Regions from separate parts of the Neobacillus sp. S1227 genome, predicted to be linked through region 3. Evidence: riboswitches for the same ligand, from Rfam matches in the RefSeq annotation. Region 3 holds a riboswitch; each other region holds the start of a gene.
What was found. A riboswitch is a leader RNA that binds a small molecule or an ion and turns the genes downstream of it on or off. The one in region 3 is predicted to bind preQ1.

Region 1 (4,244 bases), 2.0 Mb from region 3:
TGGCCATTATTGATATTACCGTTATCCCTGTAGGGACAGGCACAACAAGTGTCAGCGAGTATGTTGCGGAAATACATAAAGTTCTGGAGCGATATGAGGACAGAGTGAAGTTTCAGCTGACTCCAATGAGCACGTTGATAGAGGGAGATTTAAAATTACTCCTGGAAATTGTTCAAGAAATACATGAGGTTCCGTTCAAAAAGGGACTGCAAAGAGTCTGTACGAATCTCCGAATTGACGACCGCCGTGACAAGGAACATTCGATGGAGCGGAAGTTGCAGTCAGTCCAGACAAAACTATAAGCCATTTATTTAAAAAAATGGTGCAGTTTTGAAACATTTAAATAATAAATCATAAAACATTCCTCAATTGAAAGAGGGGTGTTTTTTTATTGAATCATGTACCACAGGTAAACTTTTAGGAGAATAACTTAATCAATTTTTTCAATAAAAAACTTGAACTATTATTAGGGTGCGTGAATATAAATTTAAAAAAGGAATAAAGAGGGGAGGGAAAATGTTGAGTTTTCAGGCAGAACACTTATCCGAACCCAGGAGGAGAATTATCCATGTCATAAAAAGTAATGGAGCATCATCGATGAGTGAGATTGCATTATTACTGGATATTTCCGGTGAGGGAGTAAGGCAGCATCTTTTGCAATTAGAAAAGGATGGCTGGATTAGCCGCTTTGCTGAAAAAAGCAATGGAATTGGCCGCCCGCATATACGCTATTGTTTGACCACGGCTGGGGAGCATCTGTTTGAAAAAAATTACGATCACTTAACAATAGAAGTTTTGGATACCATGGTCAATAACTTGGGAGAAAACGCACTGAAACAAGTACTGTCCGCCATGATTGAAGAAAGAGTTCGTGAATGGGAACCGAAAATGTCTGGGCTAAGCACAATCGATCGATTACAAGTCCTCAAGGATTTTTATATTAAAAACGACCTTTATATGGATGTTGAAAGTAAGGACACAGATTATTACCTAATTGAGCGGAATTGTCCATTTCATAATGTTGCATTACGGCGGCCAGTTCTTTGCAGTGTTACTGTTTCTGTTCTGACTCATTTGTTGGGATGTAAGGTAGCAAGAGAGCAGCGTCTTCAAAATGGGGATGGCTGTTGTTCCTTTCATGTACAAATAAATGAGCCTGTCGATGGAAATTTACCCCGGATCATCATAGAGGATGAAGAGTCCAATTAAAACAAAAGGAATGGTGTAAAATGACCCGTGATCAATTCCTTATTTTATGCAGGAAATTTCCAAAGATTTTTAATCCATTGTCACTTGAGGCGAATGAAAGCTATGTGGAGGTCAATAAGATTACGGATGCAATAGGAAAATTAATTAAGATATGTGGTGATGATCCCGACCGAGATGGATTGCAAGACACCCCATTAAGAGTCCTAAAGGCATTTCTGGAATATACAGAAGGGTATCATGAGGACCCAAAACTACATTTGGAAAAGACATTTGATATTGATCATAAAGGGTTGATATTAACGAAGGACATTGAGTTTTATTCCATTTGTGAACATCATTTCTCTCCCTTTTTTGGGGTGGCCCATGTAGGCTATCTTCCGAATGAAAAAATTACAGGTTTGTCCAAGATCGGCAGGATGGTTGACGGGTATGCTAAAAGATTCCAAGTGCAAGAGAGACTGACAAATCAGATCGCAACAGCAATGGAGGAAGTTTTGGAACCGAGAGGAACGATGGTGGTCATCGAAGCGAAGCATATGTGCATGTGCAGCAGGGGAACGAAGAAATCTGATTCGTTCACTACAACCACCAGCTTCCGAGGGATATTTGAAAATCGCGCTGATTTACGTGCCGAGTTTTTTTCATTAATTAAAAGTTAGGAGAATGATAGGTATGGATAATCAAATTAACATCTCAGATAATGGCCCATTGGTCGTAACGGGTGATTTCCAGTTAACCGATTCAGAAGGAAATGAATTTTCGAAAAAAGGGAAATTTTATCTTTGCCGCTGCGGTTTGTCCAATAAGAAGCCATTTTGTGATGGTTCTCATAAGAAAGGCGGATTTGAAAGCAGTCCTAGAGCAACTGATACCAAATAATATATTAAATTAAAGAATAGGCGCCTTCATGATTGGCGTCTTTTTGATGCCAGGAAGTTAATTATTAATGTTTAAAAAAATGTGGAAATGTCGTCAAGCAGATTGAAAAAATAAAAAATTGGTTTATAATCATATAGTTGAATAAAAAATAGAAAATCCGCACCCAGCGGTAGAGGTTCTAGCTACCCTCTTTAAAAAACTAAGGAAAACAGGACTGCTTTCTTAGTAGTCCTGTTTTTCTATTTAAAGGAGAATTATGATGAAGAAAGATAAGGCAGTTGTAGTTTTTAGCGGCGGACAGGATAGCACAACCTGTTTGTTTTGGGCTTTGGAGCGATTTGAAGAAGTAGTGGCAATTACTTTTAACTACAATCAGAGGCACAAGCTTGAAATCGAGTGCGCCCAAAATATCGCGAATGAACTAGGAATAGAGCATCATATTTTAGATATGTCATTGTTAAACCAACTGGCACCAAACGCCTTGACGCGTAAGGACATCGAGGTGAAGGAAGGAGAAAATGGTGAATTGCCTTCCACTTTTGTACCAGGACGGAACCTTTTATTCATCTCTTTTGCTGGAGTATTGGCAAGCCAGGTTGGAGCAAAGCACATTGTTACTGGTGTCTGCGAAACGGATTTTAGCGGTTATCCTGATTGCCGAGATGTTTTTATAAAATCGTTAAATGTCACATTAAATCTATCGATGGACAAGGAATTTGTGATTCATACGCCATTAATGTGGCTAAATAAGGCCGAAACCTGGCAGTTGGCGGATGATCTGAACGCGTTGGATTTCGTAAGGGAAAAGACATTAACCTGCTATAACGGGATCATTGCCGATGGCTGCGGGGAATGTCCTGCTTGTGTATTGAGAAAAAGAGGCCTTGACCAATATTTGAGTACACGAAAGGAGTTTTAAATCCATGTATGGTTTTCGCATCGTAGATAAACTCCAAAAAATTGATGAAGATATCAAACGAAGTCAATTAAAATATCATACCAAAAGAGTGCTGGTCAGTAAGGAATTTACCTTTGATGCTGCCCACCATTTGCATTGCTATGAAGGCAAATGCAAAAACCTCCATGGCCATACGTATAAAGTCATTTTTGGAATCAGCGGTTTTGTTGATGACCGTGGCTTGATGATTGATTTCGGGGACATTAAAGACATTTGGAAAAATGAAATTGAGGTGTATCTCGACCATCGCTATCTAAACGAAACCCTTCCACCAATGAATACCACGGCTGAAAACATGGTGGTTTGGATTTACGAGAAAATGGCTGAAGCATTAATAAATGAGGAAAGACAAGAACAGTATAGCGGGGCAAGAGTAGAATTTGTCCGGTTGTTTGAAACACCGACAAGCTATGCGGAAGCAAGACGGGAGTGGATGGAAGTTGAGTAAAATACCTGTTATGGAAATTTTCGGACCCACCATCCAAGGCGAAGGGATGGTTATCGGCCAGAAGACGATGTTTGTAAGAACTGCCGGCTGTGACTATTCCTGCAGTTGGTGCGACTCCGCCTTTACCTGGGATGGAACCGGTAAAAATGATATTCGAATGATGGAAGCGGAAGAAATCTGGGAAGAACTGAAAAGAATCGGCGGCAAGCGTTTCTCCTTCGTCACGATCTCAGGCGGGAATCCTGCGTTATTGAAAAATCTTGATGAATTTATCAAAATTCTAAAAAATAATCAAATTAAAATTGGCCTGGAAACCCAAGGGAGCAGGTGGCAGGATTGGTTTTTTGAGATTGATGAATTAACCATTTCACCCAAACCCCCAAGCTCAATAATGGAGACGGATTTTGAAAAATTAGATGAAATCATTGGGAAACTTGAACAAAATAATGCTGCTCAACAATTCAGCTTAAAGATTGTGGTATTTGATGATCTTGATTATAAATACGCCAGAGATGTTCATTTCCGTTACCCGGAAGTTCCCTTTTTTGTTCAGGTTGGGAATGATAACCTGTCAACGATGGATAATCAAGAACTGCTGCTGCATCTAATGAATAAATATGAAAGACTGATAGATAAAGTCATGCAGGACTCTGAGATGAATAACGTAAAGGTTCTTCCCCAATTGCATACTTTTTTGTGGGGAAATAAAAGAGGAGTTTAGGTGAAAAAACAGGCGATGTCCATGGCGGC
Region 2 (4,244 bases), 1.1 Mb from region 3:
TACCGATTTTTTTATTATTATAATTGCTCTCCATTGGTGGCAATGACATTTTTATACCAATGGAATGACTTTTTCGGTTTACGCTCTAATGTACCGCTGCCGTCATCATGCTTGTCGACGTAGATAAATCCATAACGCTTGGACATTTCACCAGTAGACATACTGACTAAATCGATACAACCCCAGCTTGTATACCCCATTAGTTCTACACCATCTGCAATCGCTTCACCTAAGGCTTTTACATGTTCGCGGAGGTAATCAATCCGGTGATCATCATTGATAGTACCGTCTTCCTCTGCTTGGTCATATGCCCCCAACCCATTTTCCACAACAAAAAGCGGCACCTGGTATCTTCCATACAGCCTGTTTAAGCTGATGCGCAAACCAACTGGGTCAATCTCCCAGCCCCAATCGCTTGCTTTCAGGAATGGGTTCTTCACTCCTCCAACAATATTTACATTTGCCTTTTCCTCTTCTGCCTTTACTTTTTTATCGGTACGGGACATGTAATAGCTTAAGCCGATATAATCTACTGTTCCTTCCTTGATTAATTCTAAGTCTCCATCTAGAATTTCAAGTTGTATTTTTTGCTCCTTAAAAAAGCGCTTAATGAACGACGGGTATTCTCCGCGCACCTGAACATCTGCACAAAAATAGTTAAACAGTTCCTCTTCTTTTAAAGCGAATAGGACATTTTCAGGATTACAGTCGTAAGAATAAACAGGTGCAAACAGGATCATACAGCCAATTTTTCCATCTGGAATAATTTGTTTACAGGCTTTTATCGCGCTTGCACTGGCTACAAACTGATGATGGAAAGCCTGAAAAGTCTCTTGATAACGGCCATCTTCTTTGTCGGGAGAGAAACCCATACTCATAATTGGCATCTTCAAGGCCCCATTAATTTCATTAAAGGTCATCCAATATTTCACTTTTTCCTTATAACGGTTAAAAAGTGCCTTTGCATATCTTTCAAAGAAAGTAACCACCTGGCGGCTTCTCCAGCCGCCGTATTCTTTCACCAAATGCAGCGGCATTTCATAATGAGAGATGGTCACTACAGGTTCAATTCCGTACTTATGTAATTCATCAAAGACCCGGTCATAAAAAGCCAGACCTGCTTCATTCGGCTCTAACTCATCACCTTCGGGAAAAATTCTCGTCCACGCAATCGACATCCGAAATACCTTGAAGCCCATTTCAGCAAACAAAGCGATATCTTCCTTGTAACGATGATAAAAATCAATCGCTTCATGATTTGGGTAGGTATATTTCTCATTGTTAATTTCAAAGTCAAATCCAGGCGACATCAATATTTTTAATCGCTCTTTACCGCCCGGAAGAACATCTGAGATATTTAAGCCCTTATTGCCTTCACGAAATCCACCTTCTATTTGATTGGCGGCGGTTGCCCCGCCCCATAGAAATCCTTCTGGGAATCTTTGCTGATTATGTTCCATTCAAAAATCATCCTCATCTTTAAATATCAATGATGTACTTTTTTAATATTGTTTTTTTGGCGTGAAAGATGTCCGAAAGAGGAAAATATAAGTAAATGGCTGACAAAAAGTTTCCTCGTCAGCCCTAATAGCTTATTCCAATTTCTCTCGGAGTATTTCTTTAATCTACTTTTCTTTCAAATATGGCTTCATAATATGCTGCAGACCCGTATGCGGCGATTCCCGGCGCAAAAATCTGGACAAGTCTCCAGCCGTTTTTGGCATTTTGTTGAATGATTTCATGGTAATCTTCCTTTGGTTTTCCGCTTAATTTGCTTAATTCAATTTTTTCAAATTTATATTCGTACATGGTTCTCCTCCAAATCAACTATTTTTTATATTCTTATTATCCCAAAAACTGTAATTGACTGCCAATTTTTTATGTATTAATATAATAGTTTGTTAGTATATTACTTTAAGTGGTTCGAGAGCCTCCCACTTTAAAAAACTAAGGAGAAATGAATATGGAAAAAACAACTAATATGCTGAATGCCCAGTATGCGGCGGGCACATCGAGCAGCAAGGTACGGGAAATTGTTGTAAACGGGATTGTCGCGGCTTTGTACATCGCGGTTTCGGCGTTAATTCAGCCATTTGGGTTTACCCAGGTGCAATTCCGCGTTTCAGAGATGTTCAATCATCTCATCGTTTTCAACAAAAAGTATCTATACGGGATTATTTTAGGAGTATTTTTAACGAATTTATTTTTCTCGCCAATGAAGGCTTATGACCTCATTTTCGGTGTCGGCCAGTCGTTGATTGCTTTGGTTATTACGATTTTGTGTGCGCGGTTTATAAAAGGATTCTGGGCGCAAATGATTGTCAATACATTGGTGTTCACCTTTACGATGTTCCTGATTGCCATTGAACTGCATTTGGCATTCGATCTGCCATTCCTGTTTACATGGTTAACTACTGCAGTTGGGGAATTCGTTGTAATGGCTGTCGGCATGCCAGTCATGTATTTCATTAACAAACGCGTTCATTTTGATAAAATCTTTAAATAAAAGATTTCAAGAGCTGTTGCTTTTGGGGGACACCCTAGGCGGCAGCTCTTTTTTATGGTATTTAATTGAAAAAAATTCTAAAATGAAGGTAGTTGATTTTTCAGAACTTTTGAAAGGGGTTTTTCGAATGTTGCAGCGTCCCAATAACAATGAGTTTCCTGATTATTATGTACCGTATGTTCAGTTAGTTCCAGAAGGAGATTTATTGCAGATTCTTAAGGAAAATCTTGAAAACGTGATTTCACTTTTCGAAAGGATTTCAGAAGAAGATGCGCAATTCCGCTATGAACCTGGAAAATGGAGGATCAAGGAAGTGCTTGGCCATATGGCAGATACCGAGAGGATCATGAGCTACCGCCTGCTTCGAGTCGGCCGCGGCGACAAGACTCCATTGGCAGGATTTGACGAGAATGATTATGTGGCCGGGGCACAAATGGGCGAACTGTCGCTGCAATCTATTCTTGCGGATTTTATTGCGGTCAGAAAGGCTACCATCACCTTGATTGAGAACATGCCGGAGAACTCTTGGGAAAATGTCGGCGATGCCAATGGCATGGAGGTCACCACCCGTGCCATCGCCTACATTATCGCCGGCCATGCAATCCATCACCGCAGCATCGTGACAGACCGCTACTTAACTAAATTGAAATAAGAGCTAGGTGCCAAGCACCACTCGTGGACAGTGTCCTCCTCAGGTGGACACTGTTTTTTATATTCGATAGTTCGAGATAAACTCGAGAAATTCTTTTTGTTTGGAGTGATTGTATTTCATGATTGCGTAAGTGTTTGCTTCGGGCAAGTGGATGGTATGGCAGTCTGCTTCTAAGAGCCTGCCTTCGAGCAGTTCTCTCCTGACTGTTGATGTTGGAAGGAATGAGACACCCAGCCCTTCAACTATGAATCTTTTTGTAATGTGTACCTGTGATACTTTCATCATTCTTACTTTTGGATATCTAGTTTTTACTGCATGGCAAAGATCATCCCAGTAACCAGGGTGATTATGGGTTAACAAATAGTTTGATGTTAAAACCTCTTCTTCGTCTAACGGAGGTGCAGTTTCGGAATCTCTCCCATCGTGAGGCGCAACCAGCATAACCCTGTCCTTATATAAAAGTTCACTAATCAATTCAGTATGAAGGCTGTTTAAACAGGACAGCCCGATATCAACTTCTTCCCTTAATACCGCGTCTTCGATACCGACGGATTCAATGATTTTAACTGAAATCTCTACTTCTGGATGCTTGTTTGTATAGCTTTTTAAAACATATGGCAGGATGGTATCTGCAATTAAAGGTGATATGGCAATGGAAAATTTCGTTGTGTAGCCTTGACTAAAAGAGTGAATGTCCTCGAGTCCACCCTGATAAACCTCTAACAGTTTTTTGGCATGAACCAAATATCTCCTCCCCGCTTCCGTCAGTTTTACTTTTTTCCCATCCCGATCAAATAATTGAATCCCAAGTTCTTGTTCCAATTGTTTTATATGAACCGTTACAGATGGCTGTGAAATATAAAGGATTTCTGCCGTTCTACGGAAATTCCCACAATCAGCTGCCGTAATAAACGTGTTAAGCCATTGGAATTCCATATTCTCCTCCTTATTAAAGATATTAATCATTTTATTTAAAATTATTTAATTTTATTAATTGAAATTATTATATACACTATTAGTAAATAAAGGAAGGAGAGATTTTTATGATCCAGAAGGGTTTAAAAGGAATTGTCGCCGCCGAAACAT
Region 3 (4,244 bases):
AGTTAAATGCAAGTGAAAGAGTGAATTGGACTGGGCAATTCCGGCCCCCCTTAAGAGATGCGCAAATAGCCCCGAGACCAGTGCAAAACGGGATTCCGTTTTGGGTAGGAGTAGGCGGTTCGCCGGAAAGTGCGATCCGTGCCGGTAAATATGGGGCAGGACTAACAATGGCGATTCTTGGCGGTGATCCGATGAGATTTAAGCCGATTGTGGATGTATATCGCAAGACAGCAACAGAAGCCGGGTTTGCGCTTGATGATTTAAAAGTGGCTGTTACGGGACATGCGTTTATTTCAGAGACGAGCCAACAGGCGAAAGACAATTATTTCCCTTACTATGCAAATTATCGTGGGTTTTTCAATCAGGAACACGGGGTAAATGCCATGGCGCGTGAGGAGTTTGATACGCTTACTGGACCGGAAACCGCCCTATTTGTCGGCAGTCCGCAGGAGATTACTGAAAAAATACTTCGCCAATATGAGGTTTTCGGGCATCAACGATTCATGGCGCAAATGGATATCGGCGGCATGCCATTTAAAAAGGTAGCAGAATCCATTGAACTATTGGCATCCAAGGTGGCGCCAGTTGTTAGACGCGAAACAAACAAAGCAGTTAAACAGCCTGTTTCATTGTAAGTATTAATAGTCGGAGTCCAAAAAAATGGACTCTTTATTTGTGTTTATAAACCCAAAAACAGTCATTTTTACTCCATGCTAAAGCCGAATAAATGGGAGTGTTGACCTTGCTGCCAGCCATTGTTGTCCTCAGTATCTAAACACCAGTCCGTTGATAAAAAATAAATCAGATGACCTGCTGCTCGCCTAATGCCAAAAGAAGAAGCCATGCATAATCTAAGGTATAAATTCACTTTTGTAGGATAGTGAATCGATCATTTTTTGTGTATAAGGGGGCAGATTTTTGGCACGTACACCATTAGCAGGTATTTTGCAGAAGTCTTTTGCAGTGGCCAGCGCTGCAGTGGAAAAGGAAAAAAGTAATGGACAAGCTAATTTAAAGGAAGGTAGCACATTAAAAAATGTTGATGACATTCCAGATAATCAAGAGAAGCAGTTCATTACAAGGAGTGACGGTTTTCATAAAGCACCGAGGGTAGTCATTGTAGGTGCAGGATTAGCGGGACTTACGAGCGCTTTTCGACTTAAACAAAATGGGATTATCTCAACGATTTATGAAGCGGCCAATCGGGTTGGGGGGCGTTGTTGGACAAGTAGAGGGCATTTTAAAGACGGCCAAGTTGTTGAACGCGGCGGGGAATTAATAGATACAGGTCATAAAGAGATTCAGTACTTAGGGAAAGAGCTTGGCTTGGAATTTGATAATGTAGTAATGGCAGAACCCAAAGGGACAAGGCCATTTTATTCTTTTGATTGCTGCTCTTATACCTTTGAGGAGGTCACAGATGATTTTAGGCGTATTTTGCCTAAACTCAAAAAGGATTTAATAGAGGTTGGTGAGACTACACTTTACTATCAATATACTGAACGCGGGTATGAACTGGATCATATGTCAGTGGTGGATTATATTAATGAAATTGTACCGGGAGGAATTCAATCAAAATTCGGCAAATTATTGGAAGTTGCCTATACCGTCGAAAATGGGGCAGATGCCGGTCTTCAAAGTGCATTAAATCTCCTCTATATGTTGGGCTTTGCCAGTAAGGATCATTTTCACATATATGGAGACTCAGATGAGTGCTTTCATATTAGAGGTGGAAATGATCAGCTCCCCACTTTATTAGCTGACAAGCTTACAGGACAAATCGAGTTAAATTCCCCCCTCGTAAAAATTGAACAAACCAGCCAAAATGAAATAAGACTTACCTTTCGAAATCGTATAAAGGAATGGGAGGTTTTGGCGGATAAAGTTATTCTAGCTATACCTTTTAAGATTTTAGTAACGATAGATTTTGAGAATGCCAGTTTTCGAGAATTAAAGAAAATAGCAATTGAAGAATTGGGAATGGGGGTAAATACAAAGCTCCATGCACAGTTTGCCCAGCGATTCTGGAATGACCTTGGGAATAATGGCGAAACCTTTACGGATACTGGCTATCAGCAGACCTTCGAGTCATCACGTACCCAACAAGGCACTTCAGGAATTTTGGTCAATTATACAGGAGGCGAAACAGCGGCCAAACTGTCTGCGTTAACAGTAAAAGAAAAGAAGGAGGCTGCTACAAATTTTTTGGACAAGTTAGAACTCGTGCTGCCGGGAAGTACAAGCAATTGGAATGGGTTAGCCACGGTTGATCACTGGCTTAGCAATCACTGGTCAAAAGGAGCATATTCATACTGGAAAGTAGGCCAATACACGAAATTTGCCGGAATAGTTGGGGCGAGGGAAGGCAATATCTTCTTCGCAGGTGAGCACACCTCCATTAAGTATCCAGGTTATTTAAATGGAGCAGTGGAATCCGGGGAAAGGGCGGCCAAAGAAATAATCAATGATTTGCTATAAAAAGGCATGATATATTCTATGCCGTTAGCGTTCTATAAATTATTTGACAGATACAAACAAAATGCTTGTCCCCTTGCTAAAGATTTTTCCATTTGACGAATAGTGCACTGTCCAATATAGTATAAATATAAAATAGAATACCCGTATCGAACGGGAGAGGTTCATAGCTGATACCCTCTATAAAAAACTATGGATTCATGACAATAAAGCCATGTCCATAAGGATGTGGCTTTTTCAATTAATCCCCTTAGTTTGAATTAGAATGGTAAAGGACCTCTCTTGTGAAAGTGCTGGGGCACATTTACAGGAGGTTTTTTTATGTCTGGACGTACACATGAACAAGGTTTAAAAGATTTAACACTGCTCGGAAACCAGGGAACCAAATACTTATTTGAATATGCACCGGAGGTCTTGGAGGCTGTCGACAACCTGCATCCAAACCGCGACTTTTTTGTAAAATTTAACTGCCCTGAGTTTACGAGTCTTTGCCCGCTGACGGGACAGCCTGATTTTGCAACAATGTATATTTCCTACATCCCAGATCAGAAAATTGTCGAAAGCAAGTCACTGAAATTATATCTTTTCAGCTTCCGTAACCACGGTGACTTCCATGAGGATTGTGTCAACATTATCATGAATGACTTAATTAAGCTCCTTGATCCGCGCTATATTGAGGTATGGGGGAAGTTTACGCCGCGCGGCGGAATTTCCATTGACCCATGGTGTAACTATGGTAAACCGGGCACAAAATATGAGGAAATGGCCCAGTTCCGGTTGATGAATCACGACCTTTATCCTGAAAAAGTGGATAATCGATAGGATCCTAGCTAACAAGAATATATACTCAGAAATTTTTCCCTCCCTTGGTCCTAAGGCCATGGGAGGTTTTTTTATTAAAAAATCTTTACAATATTTCAATAATGTTAAAAAATTAGAAATTCTACAATTTTCTCACTCTAATTTGACAAAATATTCCTCCGATTCATGGTACTTTATTATCATCAACAGAATTGGGGAGAGAAATATGAAGAAATTATCGTCTGCTGTTTTAATTTTTTTATTAACTTTCATTTTCTTTTCGAGCCAATCAGAGGCTGCCACATCTCAGTTAATTATTATCAATAAGAAGACAAATACCCTTGCATATTACGATGGAGGCACATTAGTAAAAACTTTTAGTGTGGCGACAGGAAGGTCAAGGGACTTAACTCCAGAAGGGAAATTTAGGATCGTTAATAAAATTGTAAATCGTCCTTATTATACAGGGCATATTGCCGGTGGCGACCCCCGCAACCCATTAGGCGACCGCTGGATGGGCCTTGAGGCACGCGGAACATATGGAACCACCTATGGCATTCATGGCAATAACAATGAGAGTTCCATCGGCAAGTACGTCAGCTCAGGCTGTGTGCGTATGCATAATGCGGAAATTCGCTGGCTCTTTGACCGAATTCAAAATTATACTACAGTAGTTATTACCCATTCCGGTGAAAGTTTTGATACCATCGCCATGGCTAATGGTTACGGGGTGACCGTTCCAGTTAATGGGGATAATCAAGGAACGACAGCACCACAAATTCAAAATGGCTGGGTGCAAACAGGCGGCAATAAGTATTATTATGAAAATGGAGCAGTAAAAACAGGCTGGCAGACGATAAACGGAAAAAAATACTTCTTTGATAAAAAGGGAATAATGAAGACTGGCTGGCTGACGGATGCCGGCATGAAATATTATTTGGATAGCAGCGGAGTGATGAAAACAGGCT

Region 1: linked by a shared signal. The riboswitch ahead of queC (7-cyano-7-deazaguanine synthase QueC) and the one ahead of queF (preQ(1) synthase) in region 3 are both predicted to bind preQ1.
Region 2: linked by a shared signal. The riboswitch ahead of ACZ5AE_RS04925 (QueT transporter family protein) and the one ahead of queF (preQ(1) synthase) in region 3 are both predicted to bind preQ1.

The regions. Positions count from the first base shown of each region.
Region 1 is NZ_AP038276.1:3,699,817-3,704,060, reverse strand. It holds gene ACZ5AE_RS18460 (MTH1187 family thiamine-binding protein) at 1-302, shown strand, start outside; gene ACZ5AE_RS18455 (helix-turn-helix transcriptional regulator) at 517-1,209, shown strand; gene folE (GTP cyclohydrolase I FolE) at 1,230-1,868, shown strand; gene ACZ5AE_RS18445 (CDGSH iron-sulfur domain-containing protein) at 1,882-2,088, shown strand; PreQ1 riboswitch class I at 2,255-2,297, shown strand; gene queC (7-cyano-7-deazaguanine synthase QueC) at 2,348-3,007, shown strand; gene queD (6-carboxytetrahydropterin synthase QueD) at 3,012-3,494, shown strand; gene queE (7-carboxy-7-deazaguanine synthase QueE) at 3,487-4,215, shown strand.
Region 2 is NZ_AP038276.1:974,339-978,582, reverse strand. It holds gene ACZ5AE_RS04935 (glycoside hydrolase family 1 protein) at 18-1,460, opposite strand; gene ACZ5AE_RS04930 (DUF4177 domain-containing protein) at 1,621-1,809, opposite strand; PreQ1 riboswitch class I at 1,913-1,957, shown strand; gene ACZ5AE_RS04925 (QueT transporter family protein) at 1,982-2,506, shown strand; gene ACZ5AE_RS04920 (DinB family protein) at 2,634-3,158, shown strand; gene ACZ5AE_RS04915 (LysR family transcriptional regulator) at 3,216-4,094, opposite strand; gene ACZ5AE_RS04910 (citrate synthase/methylcitrate synthase) at 4,202-4,244, shown strand, end outside.
Region 3 is NZ_AP038276.1:5,701,396-5,705,639, reverse strand. It holds gene ACZ5AE_RS28280 (LLM class flavin-dependent oxidoreductase) at 1-635, shown strand, start outside; gene ACZ5AE_RS28275 (flavin monoamine oxidase family protein) at 919-2,478, shown strand; PreQ1 riboswitch class I at 2,629-2,675, shown strand; gene queF (preQ(1) synthase) at 2,797-3,297, shown strand; gene ACZ5AE_RS28265 (L,D-transpeptidase family protein) at 3,503-4,244, shown strand, end outside.